One region of the Pseudoalteromonas ruthenica genome, then DNA from elsewhere that is predicted to be linked to it. Evidence: predicted binding sites of a transcription regulator. Region 1 holds the regulator's gene; the other holds the start of a gene.
The links. The regulator MetJ, encoded in region 1, represses methionine synthesis genes. The targets are predictions, from matches to a motif close to TAGACGTCTAGACGTCTA.
Positions count from the first base shown of each region.

Region 2: PRUTH_RS00930 (methylenetetrahydrofolate reductase) is a predicted target of MetJ. The motif match lies at 4,633-4,650, and genes of this name have one in related genera.

Region 1 covers NZ_CP023396.1:2,408,084-2,415,955, reverse strand. The annotation lists gene PRUTH_RS11250 (SPOR domain-containing protein) at 153-683, opposite strand; gene priA (primosomal protein N') at 703-2,928, opposite strand; gene rpmE (50S ribosomal protein L31) at 3,153-3,368, shown strand; gene PRUTH_RS11235 (malic enzyme-like NAD(P)-binding protein) at 3,835-5,079, shown strand; gene metJ (met regulon transcriptional regulator MetJ) at 5,271-5,591, opposite strand; partial or broken gene metB (cystathionine gamma-synthase) at 5,771-6,932, shown strand; gene metL (bifunctional aspartate kinase/homoserine dehydrogenase II) at 6,942-7,872, shown strand, end outside.
Region 2 covers NZ_CP023396.1:191,286-199,157, forward strand. The annotation lists gene purL (phosphoribosylformylglycinamidine synthase) at 1-422, shown strand, start outside; gene PRUTH_RS00915 (intermembrane phospholipid transport YdbH family protein) at 560-3,007, shown strand; gene PRUTH_RS00920 (YnbE family lipoprotein) at 3,012-3,197, shown strand; gene PRUTH_RS00925 (YdbL family probable chaperone protein) at 3,206-3,526, shown strand; gene PRUTH_RS00930 (methylenetetrahydrofolate reductase) at 3,629-4,585, opposite strand; gene PRUTH_RS00935 (M16 family metallopeptidase) at 4,846-7,722, shown strand; gene PRUTH_RS00940 (alkaline phosphatase D family protein) at 7,828-7,872, shown strand, end outside.

The DNA.
Region 1 (7,872 bases):
TGTGTCCTTATACCCAGTCTGGGTGTTTGTAACTGTCTAATAGCGAGGAAATATGGGCATGAAAAAGGGATTTCAAGGTAAACTTGCAATCCCTTTATGTGATTTGCTGTGCCTGCTTGGTTATTTACATGGCGATAACGGCTTTCGCTTGCCTAATTCCACAACCAGATGCCACAGCCCATGATTTTTGCCTGACGCTTAAGCTTGTTCTTATCGCTCTCTGCGCCGCGCTTGGTCGGATAGGGGCCTAACCGTACTCTAAACCAGACGCCATTGCTGCCTTCAGTGCGCCTGATTTCTGATACTAGCCCGACAAAGGCTATTTTGGCCTTGAGCGTTTCCGCCTGTGCATAGGTTCTAAATGACCCGCATTGCATTTGATAAGGGCCTTTTTGCTCAATTTCTTTGACCTCAACCTCTATCTCGGCTTGCTTTATTTCGTTGATAAATTCGGGCGTTTGCGGTTTTTTAATTTCTGGCTTGGAGGCGCTTGGTTTCTGCTTAACTTGCTCAACAGCCTCAGGATCAGCATTGGTTTTTATATACCAGAGGCCGTAAGCGAAGCCGGCGAGTAACAAAATGGCCAAAGTAATAAGCACAAGCGGCAGAGGCTTTTTTGCTGGGGCTTTTTTGTTCTTACCACGCTGAGGTCGTTTGCGATTTATATAGTCGTGCTGCGCCATAATTATTTTTGTGTTCTCTTTACATCATGTCTATGGGATCAACGTCCAAATTCCAGCGTACTTTTTGTGCCAGCTTATTACTACCGAGGTAGTTCATTAGTTGCGCCAAAAAGCCGTGTAGCGCGCCTCTATCTTGCCCTTGAATATGCAATTGATAACGGTATTTGCCAGCGACTCGTTCGAGCGGTGCGGGAATCGGACCCAGCAATTGTATCTTAGGCACGGGGGCTGCGGGAACTAAATCCGATAAAAAGCGCAACAGTAGCGATAAATCATGCGCTTCCGCCCTTAGCAGGGCTAAGTGCGAAAACGGTGGCATTTCTGTTTCATGGCGCTCTTGCAAAGCATAACGGGCAAAGTGTTGGTAACCATTGTTGACTAAATCTTGCAATAGTGGGTGCTCGGGGAAGTGAGTTTGCAGTAACACGGTGCCTGGTTCGCCACTGCGCCCTGCGCGTCCTGCTACTTGAGTCACTAGTTGTGCTAAGTGTTCGGTGGCACGGAAATCACATGAGTATAACCCGGCGTCGACATCAAGAATAATGACTAGGCTGACATCGGCAAAGTGGTGGCCTTTGGCTAGCATTTGTGTGCCCACCAATAAGCGTGCGCCGCCGCGATTGATGGCAGCCAGTTCTTCCTCCAAACTGCCTTTACGTCGTGTTGAATCTCGGTCGATACGGCTGATGGGTGTGTCGGGAAATTGCTCGCTTAGTGCTTCTTGCAATTGTTCGGTGCCCAGCCCCACCGGGTTTATTTGTGTGCTACCACAATCCGGGCATTGCATGGGCGGTGCACTTTGCTCGCCACAATGATGGCACACCAAACGACGCATGGCCTTGTGGTAGGTCGCGCTGGTGCTACAACGCGAGCAGTCGCTGAGCCAGCCGCACTCATGGCAAATGAGCGAAGGGGAAAAGCCGCGACGATTCAAAAACACCATCACTTGCTTTTGTCTCGCCAGCTCACGCTTGATATAGGCAAGGGCGCTATGGCTGAGTCCAGCCTCAAGGTGCTGACCTTTAATGTCTATGAGTTCAAATTGATTATCACTGCTGGTTTGTGCCCGTTGAGTGAGACTGAGCAATTGGTACTTATCGGACAATGCACGGTTGAGTGTTTCCAGGGCAGGGGTCGCGCTGCCTAGAACTAAGGGAATGTTTTGCTGTTGCGCACGGTAAGCGGCCAAATCACGGGCGTGATAGCGTAGGGTGTCTTGCTGTTTGAATGAGGCGTCATGCTCCTCATCAACAATAATCATGCCTAAGCGTAAAAACGGCATAAAAATCGCCGAACGTGTGCCGATCACTATGGCACAGCTACCTTTTTGGCAAAACCGCCAGGTTTGCAAACGCTCATTATCTGTCAACGCTGAGTGCCAAAGCATAATTGGCGTATTGGGGAAGCGGCGGCGAAAGCGGTTTACCGTCTGTGGTGTTAGGCCTATTTCAGGGACCAAGACTAAGGCTTGTTTGCCCTGTTGCAAAACCTCCTCTAAGCACTGCAGATACACCTCGGTTTTGCCGCTGCCTGTGACCCCCTCAAGTAAAAAAGCGGCAAAGCCAGGGGATTGGTTAATGGCAGTGCAGGCGATGGCTTGTTCGCTGTTTAACCTTGGTTTGTTGGCCACCTGCAATGGCTGCTCGCGCCATTGACTATCAAATTCAACTGCTTGGGTTATTAGTTCTTTATTAATGAGGGCATCAATGGTGGCTTTGGAGTAGCCCAGAGCTTTAATTTCTGTGGTGGGCGATTTCCCTGATTCAGCCAGCTGCTTAAGCAAGGCTTGTTGCTTTTTCGCCCGCAGTGTCGGCTGCTGTTGCCCTTGCTCGGTGAGTTGCAGGTAATTAATGCTGGTTTTATCAATATCGGCGCCTTCACGCAGCGCTTTTGGCAAAGCGGTAAAGACGGTTTCACCTAATGGATAATGATAATAGCGAGCAGTAAATTGCAATAATTGTAGGTGACTGTCATCAATAATGGCAGTGCTATCGAGCACGGCCTTAACGGCTTTGACTTTATCTTCCGGCATCTCTGTGCTGGCTTTTACCTTTAATACCATACCGGTCAGGACACGCGAACCAAAAGGAACACTGACCCTCACCCCTACAGTCACGGCGCGAGAGCACAACTCGGTGGGCAATAAATAGTCGAAGCTACGGTGTAAGGGCACCTTAAGTGCTACTTCAACGTAGCACGGGGTCGCGTTGCTACTGTGGCTGTTGGAATCGCGAGATGATGGCAACAAAAATCAGGCCCCAAGAACTAGAATATAGCGCTAATGTACTAAATTCATGGCGCAGTGAATAGCCGCAATTAAAGCTTGAACATTAATCAGGAGTCAAATAAAATACGCGGCCTTAAGGGTGCTGAGCGGGTTATATCCATGCTTTGGCACATTGAAACTAACGCGTATGGTGCCAAACTTCGGGTTTGGAGAGCGATACGGCCTATTTAGAGGTAACCCCCATGAAAGAAGGTATCCACCCTAAGTACGAAGCAATCAACGCAACGTGCTCTTGTGGCAACAAATTCCAGACAAGCTCTACCCTGTGTAAAGACATTCACCTAGACGTATGTTCAGAGTGTCACCCTTTCTACACTGGTAAGCAAAAGATCCTTGATACAGGTGGTCGTGTAGATCGCTTCAATAAGCGCTTCGGTGCGCTTAGCAGCAAGAAGTAATCTTTGCTTGTCGAGAAAAGCACCTTCGGGTGCTTTTTTTGTGTCTATGATTTTTATCCATCCCCATTATTCATACTAGCCATTTCACCTTAAGCTCTAGCTCATTTAAAGTGACAAAAAAAGCACAATAATGACGCTAAAGTTCACTAAAATTCACTTACTTTGTTATTAGCGAACAATAAGATTCGTTATCCGATCGGTATTCTTTTTAGTTATATTAAGTTATTCGGATATAGCATTATGCATGGCTTTAGGTGGTTTTTTATGCATGCATAAGTCCCTATAGTGCATGGAATATCAAAATTTACACATAAAGCTTTAGATAATGTGCATGAATTTGGGCTTAAAACCCTTTAATTTCGTACAACAGGATAGACCTGATATTGCTTGAATATATTTAGAAAAGCGGTATGGTTTGCCTTAACTAGCTGAACTCTCACATACATTTCTAGCAGGATACTCGTTCATGTCTGACTTTCGTGAAAAAGCCCTCGATTACCACGCTAACCCCGTTCCAGGAAAAATTAGCATTGAACTCACCAAAAGCGCCGAGACCGTTAACGATCTCGCTTTAGCCTACAGCCCAGGTGTTGCAGAGCCGGTGCGTGAAATCGCTGCCGATGCTAACAATGCTTATAAATACACGGCCAAAGGCAATATGGTTGCTGTGATCTCTAATGGCAGTGCCATTTTAGGGTTGGGTAACTTAGGCCCGTTAGCGTCTAAGCCGGTCATGGAAGGCAAGGCACTACTGTTTAAGCGTTTTGCTAATCTTGATTCCATCGATATCGAGGTGAAGCATCGCACCACTGAAGACTTTATTAACACTGTAGAAAATATTGCCGACACCTTTGGCGGTATTAACCTCGAAGATATTAAAGCCCCGGAATGCTTCGAAATCGAGCAAGCGCTCATTGAACGCTGTAATGTGCCAGTATTTCATGATGATCAACACGGCACTGCTATCGTCACTGCTGCAGGCATGCTAAACGCCTTAGAAATTCAAGGTAAAGATATTCGTGATGCCTTGATCGTGTGTTTGGGGGCTGGCGCAGCGGCAGTTGCATGTATGGAGCTGCTTATTAAGTGTGGCGCTCAGCGCGAGCATATTTACATGCTTGACCGTAAAGGGGTGATCCACACGCGTCGTGATGACTTAAATGAATATAAGCAATTATTTGCTAACAACACCGATAAGCGCACCTTGCAAGACGTTATTGCTGATGCCGATGTGTTCGTTGGTGTTTCTGGCCCAGATTTGCTCTCAGCTGAAGACCTTAAATTGATGGCCGACAAGCCGGTCATTTTTGCCTGTTCTAACCCAGACCCAGAAATTAAGCCGGATGTGGCACACAGTGCGCGCAAAGACTTAATTATGGCCACTGGGCGCTCTGACTACCCGAACCAAGTGAATAACGTACTGTGTTTCCCATTTATTTTCCGTGGTGCACTGGACGTGCGTGCCACCGCTATCAATGATGAGATGAAAATTGCCGCTGTAGAGGCTATTCGCAGTATCGCCAAGGAGCCAGTACCTGAGTCAGTGTTAACGGCATCTGGAGTGAGCGAATTAGAGTTTGGCGCGCAATACATTATTCCCAAGCCTATGGATCCACGATTATTGCCACGCGTAGCGAAAGCCGTGGCGCAGGCGGCTGTGGACTCAGGTGTTGCGCAAATTGATATGCCAGCGAATTATATGGCTGAGTAATCACTTTACTACTCAACGCTAGAAAAAGAAAACCCAAGCTTAGTGCTTGGGTTTTTTTATGGCTTGCAAAGAGTAATAGCTTCACTAACCGCTTCTCATACAGGCCGACTTGCGACATATATGAACAACACTAAGCTAGCTCCTGCAATGAGGTCTAATGCTCAGGGGTTAGTTAAACTTGCTTATCTTTGTTAGTCCTCTCCGATAACAGGCACTTCCACACCCATTTCTTCCATAATTTTTCTCACCTCTTCCGGTACCTTCTCCGGATTATCTTTTCGGAGATCTTCGTCATTAGGCAGCGGTTGACCAGTAAAGGCATGTAGAAATGCTTCACACAGCAACTCACTGTTGGTGGCGTGACGAAGATTATTCACCTGGCGGCGAGTACGTTCATCGGTTAATACTTTTAAAACATTGAGCGGGATGGAAACGGTAATTTTCTTTACCTGTTGGGCTTTTTTTCCATGCTCCGCATAAGGGTGAATGTATTCACCATTCCACTTGGCCATAATTTGCGTCTTATTTTTGGTCACTTAGGCATCAATAAGGGCGAAATTTTATCGCGTTGGTAAGGATAGTCAAATATTCATAAATTAGCTATTTAGACGTATAAATGTTTTGACTTCTAAATTGTGTTAATTTAACCTTTTGGACGTCTAAACATCCATTTTCTTGATTGGGGGCAAATATGTCACAACTAAAAAAAGACACCATCGCCGTGCGCCATGGTATTGATGCCGATAAGCACCATGGTGCGGTGGTGCCACCCATTCATTTATCGACCACCTATTCCTTTGCCGATTTTGATAGCAAACGCGAATATGATTATGGTCGTAGTGGTAATCCCAATCGGGATATTTTGGCGCAGACCTTAGCGCAACTAGAAGGGGGAGAGCACGGAATTATCACCGCGACAGGTATGGCCGCAGTGCATCTAGTGACGCAGCTACTGACACCCAATGACACCCTAGTGATCCCCCATGATTGTTATGGCGGCAGTTATCGCTTATTTACCTCTTTAGCCAAACGGGGGTTGCTCAAGGTTGAGGTTATCGATTTCACTCAATCAAACTGTTACCAACGCTTAGTGGCCGCCAAACCCAAACTGGTGTGGATTGAAACGCCCAGTAATCCCATTTTGCGACTCACGGATATCCGCGCAGTGTGCGATGCCGCGCAGAGCATCGGTGCGCTGGTTGCAGCCGACAACACGTTTTTATCTCCCGCCTTACAGAAACCCATTGTTATTGGGTTGTGATGTGGTGGTGCACTCGACCACTAAATATATCAATGGTCACTCCGATGTGGTCGGTGGTGCGGTGATCACCAAAACCAAAGAGTTGGGTGAAGAGCTGGCATGGTGGGCTAATAATATTGGCATTACCGGTGCCGCTTTCGATAGCTATCTCACCCTGCGTGGTTTGCGTACCTTGAAAGTGCGCCTTAAGCAGCATGAAGAAAATGCCTTGGCGATTGCTCAATACCTTGAACAGCATCCTAGTGTGCAGTCAGTTTACTACCCAGGATTGAGTTCGCACCCACAACACGACTTGGCAAAAGCGCAGCAACAGGGCTTTGGCGGCATGGTGAGCTTTGATATTAAAGGCCAGCTGCAAGACAGTGCAAAATTCCTCACCTCAGTACAGCAGTTTACTTTAGCGGAGTCGTTGGGCGGGGTGGAAAGCCTTATTTGTCACCCGGCGACCATGACTCACGCGGGCATGGATAAAGCCGCACGACTTGAGGCTAGGGTCGGCGACACGCTTATCCGGATTTCTGTAGGTATTGAAGATAAACAAGATCTTATAGATGACTTAGATGCCGCTTTTAACGCGTTAGCAAGCAAATAAGAGGATACTATGACTCAGGTTGTACATAAGTTTGGTGGTTCGAGTCTCAGCAACGCGGCGCGTTACCATGCGGTCGCCAATATTGTTATCGGCAACAGCCAACTCGGTGACGTGGTGGTGGTCTCTGCGGCGGGGAAAACCACGGATACGCTAGTGAAGTTGTGGCAGGCCTATCAACAGCACGATAGCCATGGCTATCATGATGTCTTGCAGTTGCTACGCACCCATCAGCATGAGCTTATTGATGAGCTATTAGCAGCGCACCAAGCCCACGCTCTGCAATCACAGCTTAATAGTGAGCTTCAGCGCATAGCTGAACAATTGCAGACAAACACCTTAGATGAGGCGTCCTTATTAGCCCATGGTGAACTGTGGTCGGCCCGCTTGCTGGCGACCTATTTGCAGCAATTAGGCTATGCTGCGCAAGATCTTGATGCGCGGCAGCTACTGTGTGTGCACCAAGGGCAACTACTGCATTTGGACAATGAAAAGCTCTGCGAGCGCCATATTGCCGGGGATAAAATCAACGTTGTAACGGGGTTTATTGCCGCCGATAGCAACCAGCAAACAGTCACCTTGGGACGCAATGGCAGTGACTACAGCGCCACCTTATTGGCCCGTTATGTCAACGCCAAACAAGTTTGTATATGGACCGATACGCAGGGGGTTTTCAGCACCGACCCACGCAAAGTAGCCGATGCCTTAAAGTATCAAAAAATTTGTCGTAGCCAAGCCAACCGCCTGGCCCAGTTAGGTAATCCGGTATTGCATGCGAAAACGCTGTCGCCTTTGCAAGGTAGCGCCATCAAGCTATCGGTGCGCAGCTCCTATGACAGCGATGACAGTGGCACTGAGATTGTCCGCGAAGGTTACTGTAAGCATAAACGTTTTTTGACCACCATAGAGGGCGTTGACCTATATCGTGTGTCGAGCCTTAAAG
Region 2 (7,872 bases), 1.1 Mb from region 1:
GTTTCGTGACCAACCAAAGCGAGCGTTTTGAAGCGCGTGCAACCTTGGTCGAAGTACAAGACAGCCCATCGGTGTTCTTCAGTGGTATGGCGGGTTCACGTATGCCAATTGCGGTGTCACACGGTGAAGGCCGTGCCGAATTTGCAAATGAGGCGGCTATTCAAACAGCAGTGAACTCGGGGACTGTAGCGGTGAAATACGTAGATAACTACGGTAACCCAACTATGCAATATCCGGCGAACCCCAATGGTTCACCAGAGGCAATCTCGGGTATGACCTCTACAGATGGTCGTGCTACGGTGATGATGCCACACCCAGAGCGGGTATTCCGCGCGGTAGCGAACTCATGGCACCCAGATGAGTGGCAAGAAGACAGCCCATGGATGCGCATGTTCCGTAACGCGCGCAAGCACATTGGCTAACTATCTAGTGCTTATCTAATCTAAAAAGGCTGCCTTGGCAGCCTTTTTTGTTGCTCTTATTGATGTGTTCCAATCAGCTTCGCTTCATGAGAAACTTTTAAAATGATCACCTACCATTTGCCGCTTTAAGGAAAACTATGCTGCGCAAACTGTTGATTGGATTAGCAGTGATAGGGCTCACTCTAGCTACCGCCTACTTATTTCGCATCGAGCTCACCTTTATGGTAGCGAAACATTACCTTGATGCCGATGAAGCAGAGTTAACCTGTGCTGATTGGCAATGGGGGAGTGGGCTGACCACAATCACAGTCAATAAGTTATGTCTAGGTTATCGGCAGCATCGGCTTGTTATTAAGCAGGCGCGAATCACACCGCAGCACATCGATATTGAAAAAGCAGCTTTAACTCTGGCTAAGCAACAAACTCAATCATCCAGTGATACTGGTAAACCTCAGGCGCTTAATTTGCCGCTGACAGACAGTCGTCCGTTGGTAACTGTTGAATCCCTTTTCGTGTACACGCCTTATGCCACTGCGCCTGTGCGTATGACGGTAAGTGAGCCGCAACTCAATCAGTGGGTGTTAAATGGTGATATAGCCGGTGATATCGCCATAACCTCGCAGCATATCGACTATGAACTGCATGCCAATCAAGCCTTAAGAGCCCAGCTTATGGCTGTGGCCGAGCCATCACTCATGCGCTTTAATATCTCTCAGTGGGCATTGCCGGAGCTACAAATACAAGGGCGCTATTACGGAAACCGAATTGATAACCAGATCACTATTGCCAGCCAAGCTACTTGGCAACATACGCCTTGCCCGGTGCAGGTGAGTAGCCAGGGCCGCATCGAGGTACGTTCTAACAACATGCGTCGCTTTAGCTTAGACACCAGTGCACTGACAACGCAATTGCGAGCGCAGGGTCAATGTGACTATCAAGCCAGCCTAAAACCCTACTTCCCAGAGCTGCTCAAGGGGTCATGGCAGCTAACGTTGGCCGAACCAAGGGTGAGTATAGATAAAAGCGAGGTGGAGCTAACGCAAGTGCTGCTTACGCATAACAGCGAACAGACTAAAGTGGGTGTCCGCTTAGAGGCGCCGCGTGCCAATTGGCGCACAGCACAGGTGGCTGCCGAGTATGCTTTACAGCTAGAAACCCAGTCGTTAGGGCGGCTTAGTGTTTCGGGACAGGCAACTGAGCAGCGCATTAGCGGCGCCTTTAAAGGTCAGGTAGCTGCGCCGGTGGGTGAAAACGTGCATGTTGCCTCCGTAAGCGCCACTGGCGAGTTCGACCATAACTTTGCTGGGGCTACTGCGCTGCATGGGCAACTGAAAACCGCACAGTTAACAATGGCGCCTTATTCTGGCGAACAGGTAGCGGTTACTGTTGATGCCACTATCAGCGCAGATAACTCGATTTCAGCGCGCTTAGAGACCGTTGCTGCTGTTGCGGCGAGTGCTGATATTAAACTCCTTGATGTCGAGCAAAGTTATCAGGTACAGGCTGACTTGGGGGCAGGGCGGCGCAGCGCGCAGGTTGAGGTGCAAAGCCGTATTGGGCAACTAGATTCTGCACAGCTGAGATTAAGTGAGCTCAGTGTCGATAGTCGAGTTGATATTGCTCGCAGCATTGATGGTGAGCACCTTATCTCATGGCAGCAGGCGCAAGCTTTGGCTAAGCACAGCTGGCAAGAAACGGCTTTTCCTATCACCGTGGTATTGCCGCCGACGCCTTTGCCTTCATTGCAAGCCATTGCCAGCCAATTGGCCCCTGAGTTGTCACTGACCGCCGGCACACTCAGCGCTCAACTGCACGGTGATGCGCGCCTTCAGCGTATGCAATGGCAGCTAGAGGTGGACGACGCCAGCGTGCTTTATCAGAGTTACTTAGCTGAAAATATCGATACGTCGCCGCAAGGACAGTGGAATTCAGGGCAACTTCAGCTCGATGATACTAGCTTTACTATTTCCCAACTACGCGCTGGACCGGTGTTGTCACAGGTGCAAGGGCTCTGGGGTTATGACCAAGATGCCTACCTCAAAGAGGTGCAGGCTGAGGTGTTAGGTGGCACTTTGTCGCTGGATAAACTTTATGTGACGGGACTAACGAAGCGCCGTGCTCCCACCTTAGTTGAGGTAGCACAAATTAATGCCCAAAGCCTACTGGCGCTAGAGCCACAGCAGGGTATTGAGATCACAGGGGTATTGGCAGCAAAACTACCAATACGGTTAGAGGAGCAGGGAGTCAGTGTCGAAAATGGCCGTATTTATTCGCAAGCTCCGGGTAAATTGACGATTAAAGATAACGCCGCCTTCGATGCGGTGAAAGCACAGCAGGAAGAGCTTGGGCCGATGTTGGGCATGTTGGAAAACTTAGATATCAACAGCATCAACGCCGATGTTGATTTAAAAACCGATGGTTGGTTAACCATGGCGATGCAATTAAAAGGGGAAAACCCCGAGCACCAGCAAGCTGTAAATTTTAACTATAATCATCAAGAAAATATCTATACCCTATTTAAGGCGCTGCGCTTAAGTGATGAAATCACTAAGAAAGTGGAGCAAGAGTATCAAGCGAAGGAGTAAGCGAATGAGCAAACTATCGCTGGTGGCGGTGGTCGCTATGTTAACTTTAATGGGATGCACCCATAAGGTTGAGGTAGAGAGTAAAGAGCCAATCACCATCAACCTAAATGTCAAAGTCGATCATGAGATCCGCGTCAAAGTGGATAAAGAACTCGACGAATTATTCAGCGATGACAGCGAGCTTTTCTAGGAGGGGTTATGAAACTAGTTAAATGGAGTATGTTAGTCAGTGCCGCCATGTTGGCCTTCAGTGCCTGGGCGCTAACTTTAGACCAAGCTAAGGCGCAAGGTATCGTCGGCGAAACCAGCAACGGCTATTTAGCCTTAGTACAAAATAACAGTGAGGCGCAAAAGCTAATTGCCGAGATTAACGCTAAGCGTAAAGCCAAGTATTTATCATTGGCGAAGAAAAATGGTATCAGTTTGAGCCAAGTGGAGGCGTTAGCAGGCGCCAAAGCTATCGAAAAAACGACCGCAGGGCATATGGTTAAAGTCGACGGCCAGTGGCGCAAAAAGTAACACTAGGGTGAGCACAGTGCAGTATGGCGCTGCACTTTTTGCCGCTCAAAATGCCCAGCGCTATCAGTAGGTATAGCACTGGGCGGGCAAAAGAAAGGTAAACTAGGCGATTTGTCGTTCTGCCAAGCTCAGCTCCATGGTGGCTTTAAGCAAACGATACAGGTTGATGGATGCATCGATTTCCTGCTTGCGGTTCGTCAGTGACTCGATATTCAACCCCAGCGGCACATCCAGATGTGCGCAGCTACGTAAGATCAAATCTAAGTTTTCGCGGCAGATGCGCACCGACTCACTCAAGGTGTTTTCGGCATCAAGCATGCGCCACTTAGTTGCCTCTGGCACGGAAATCCCCAACCACTGCATAAAATCCAGCGTTTTTTCACCGCCACAAGGGGTGAAGGTCAGAATAATACGCTGTGGTGAGAGCCCTTGCTGGCGGCAGCTGCGGGCATAACTGGTGATTAGATCAATGGTCGCTTGCGCATCGTAAACCGCCTGAGAGATAAAAAACTGACACCCTTGCGCCGTTTTGGTCAGTAAGCGCTCATGTTCATTACGCTTATTGGCATGGCGCTCGGCAATGGTCACGCCACCTAAAAAGAAGTCTTGGTGATGGGCGGCAATCTGGGTGTAGGCATCATTTAAGCTTAGCTTGATATCCCCTTGTGACGACGGACTTCCGACTAAGACTAAGTTATTTAAATCATGGTCATTGGCGGTGCTATCAAGCCATTGATTAAATTCATCCTGATTGCGCTGAGCCACACTTTTATAGGTGATCACATCGGCGCGTGATAAGCGCCGCAATAACTGGCCATAATCACGTGGATCAATGGTGTGTTTGAATGGGAAGGGGCGCGGCGTACTGATGCGGCTGCTCTCATCCTGAATGTCATAAACCACCACACCGTCATATTCAATTTCGTGTAAACGGCCAAGCAACTTTTCGGCAATTGCGCGCATAGCGACTTCATCGGTATCTGCTTTAGGTGGCGTAGTGCCAATTAAATACACGCCCTGACGGGGGTCCTCTATTTTTTCTCGCAGTGATAAAGCCATGGTTCTCATTCCCAGCAATTGACAATGAAACAACTATAACAGCCATTTAGACGTCTAAACAGCTTTTTATAATGAAACTTACTCAACTCGAGTGAATTTGCTTCAAGTTAAAGCGTTACTCATCATGATCTGACCGTTATACCCATTATGTCGTGGCTGACATATTTGTTTACAGCAAAGTGACACCCCTAAGGTGCGTTTGCGATGTGATTTATTGCATAATGAGGAAGCTAAAAAACAACAAAACATCAAGGTTGAAGATGAAACTTTCTCTATTAGCGACAGGTGTCGCCTTCGCGCTCACTCTTGGCGGTTGCCAAAGCACGCAAACGACGACCAGCACCCCAACGGCTGCTGAGGCCGCGCCACAGTCACAAGCGGTGTTCTCCCAAGACTATGTACTTGAAGAGCTTGATAATGGTCTGCGAGTCATGGTGGTGAAAACAGACTACCCCGATGTCGTGTCATTACAAATCCCGGTGTCCGTAGGCTCACGTAATGAGGTGGAACCAGGAAAAACCGGCTTTGCACACTTCTTTGAACACATGATGTTCAAAGGCTCTGAGAAATTTCCTGCACACGTGTATGCAGATATCTTGAAAAATTCTGGGGTCGATAATCGCGCTTACACCACGAACGATTACACCAATTATCACCTTAACTTCTCCAAAGAGCACCTCGATAAGGTGCTAGAAATTGAAGCGGATATCTTCCAAAACTTGAGTTACAGTGAAGAGCAATTCCGTACCGAAGCGCTGACCGTCAAAGGCGAATACTTAAAGAATAATGCCAGTCCAATCCGTAAGTTATTAGCGGCGGTGCGTAATGAGGCCTTTGATAAGCATACCTATAAACACACCACTATGGGCTTTTTTGCCGACATTGAAGCCATGCCGGACCAAAGTGAATATGGGCAAACCTTTTTCGAGCGCTTTTATAAGCCGGAATATGTTTCTTTGGTGATTGTCGGTGATGTTGACCCGCAAGCGACCATTGCGATGGTGAAAAAGCACTGGGGCAATTGGCAGCAAGGGGATTATCAAGCCGATATTCCTGTTGAACCGCAACAACAGGCGCCTCGTTATGTGCATGAGCAATACGAAGGGCTACCCGGGCACTGGTTATTAGTGTCATACAAAGGTGCAGCGTGGCAGCCGCAGAAAAAAGACCGCGCGGCGCTTGATTTGCTCTCACAACTATACTTTTCTGAGAACTCAGATTTGTATCAAGAGTTGGTTGTTGATAAACAAATTGCCAGCCAAATGTTCACTTACAACCCGGAAACCAAAGACCCAGGCTTGATGCATGTGTTTGTGAAGGTGGATGATGAGCAGCACCTCACTACCGTGCGCGATGCTATCAACCGCACTTATGCCAAGGCACGTACAGAGTTGGTCGATGAAAGCCGGCTACAAGCCTTGAAATCGCACCAAAAGTATAGCTTTATTAATAGCTTAGATTCATCACAAAGCATCGCCTCAACCCTTGCGCGGTACATGCATTTCGAGCGTGACCCTGAGGTGATCAACACCTTGTATGCCACTGCCGATAATATTAGTGCCGAAGATATTCGCACCATGGCGAATAAATACTTTGTCGATAGTAATCGTACCACGGTGACGATGTCGGCTAGTGAGTCGGTCGCAGGCTTTGCCAACGAGGTGCGCCTTGATGCTTTAGTCGCTGAGCATCAAAATAAACCTACCGAGCGCCATTTCACCGTGCTCGATAACACGAATAGTTCACCGCTGGTGGATGTTAACTGGTTATTCTACACCGGCGCGGCTGCCGACCCAGAGGGCAAAAAAGGTTTGGCGGCTCTGACTGCGGCAATGATTGCCAAAGGCGGCAGTGAGTCACAAAGCTATAAAGATATTCAAAAGGCTTTATACCCCATGGCGGGGAGCTTTAGCTATCAAATTGACAAAGAAATGATGTCGTTTCGTGGCCGTATTCACAAAGACAATGCTGACAAATGGTATGCCTTGGTGAGCGAGCAATTGCTAAACCCAGGATTTCGCGAAGACGACTTCCAGCGGTTGCAAAAGGAGCTTGTCGATAGCATTAAATCAGGCTTAAAAGCGTCTAACGATGAGGAGCTGGGCAAGGAGGTACTGTATAGCAAGCTGTATCAAGGCCATCCTTATGAAAGTTATAATTACGGCGACTTATCTGATCTGGAGAATATTACCTTAGCGGATGTGCGGGCCTTTTATCAGCAACAGCTGACCCAAAGTAAACTGCACTTGGGTATTACGGGAGCCATGCCAGAAGAGCTGAAAACGCAGCTGTTAACGGACCTACAGGGCTTACCAAAAGGTGAGCAACGCCGCCTTAATGTGCCTGACGCTCCAGCCCTTGACGGGCGTTACGCTACTATTGTCGAAAAGTCGGCAAAATCAACGGCAGTGTCGTTTGGCTTCCCTATTGATACCACGCGCTCGCACAAAGACTGGACAGCATTATGGTTAGTGCGTTCATACTTAGGTGAGCACCGTAACTCGAACGCTCAGTTATTCCAGCGTATTCGTCAGGTTCGGGGGATGAACTATGGCGACTATGCCTACATCGAGTACTTCCCTCGTGGTATGTTCCAAACTAAACCAGATGCTAACCTAGGGCGCTCTGAGCAAATCTTCCAGGTATGGCTAAGGCCGCTGCGCTCAAATAACGATGCTCACTTTGCTACTCGCACCGCTTTATTCGAGCTCGATAAACTCATTGCCAATGGCATGAGCGAAGCGGACTTTGCAGCAACGCGAAACTTCTTAAGTAACTATGTGCCGCAACTGGTAGCCAGCCAAGACCGACAGCTAGGCTATGCCCTAGATAGTCGCTTTTACGACACCGATAACTTTGTCGACTATGTACGTGAGCAGCTCAGTAGCCTAAGCGTCGAAGATGTAAATCGGGTGATCAGTGAGAATCTACAAAGCGACAATATGCACTATGTGTTTGTTACTGGAGATGGCGCCGATATGCAGCAACGACTGGCCTCGGAGCAGGAATCACCGCTGCAGTACAACACTGAGAAACCGCAATCGCTGCTTGACGAAGACAAGCAAATCCAAAGCTACCCTTTGCGTATTCCCGCTGAGAATATAGAGGTGTTGGCGGTCGACACCGTCTTTGAATAAGCATTAATCTGCACGAAAAGCCGCTGTTGATGAGCGGCTTTTTTATTGCTGTGTTTCTGCTATGGTTATGAGCGACAACTCATTTGTATGCCATGGAGGGACATAATGTCAGCCAAGCTATTATTGGGGCCTATTCTTGGCCTTGAATCA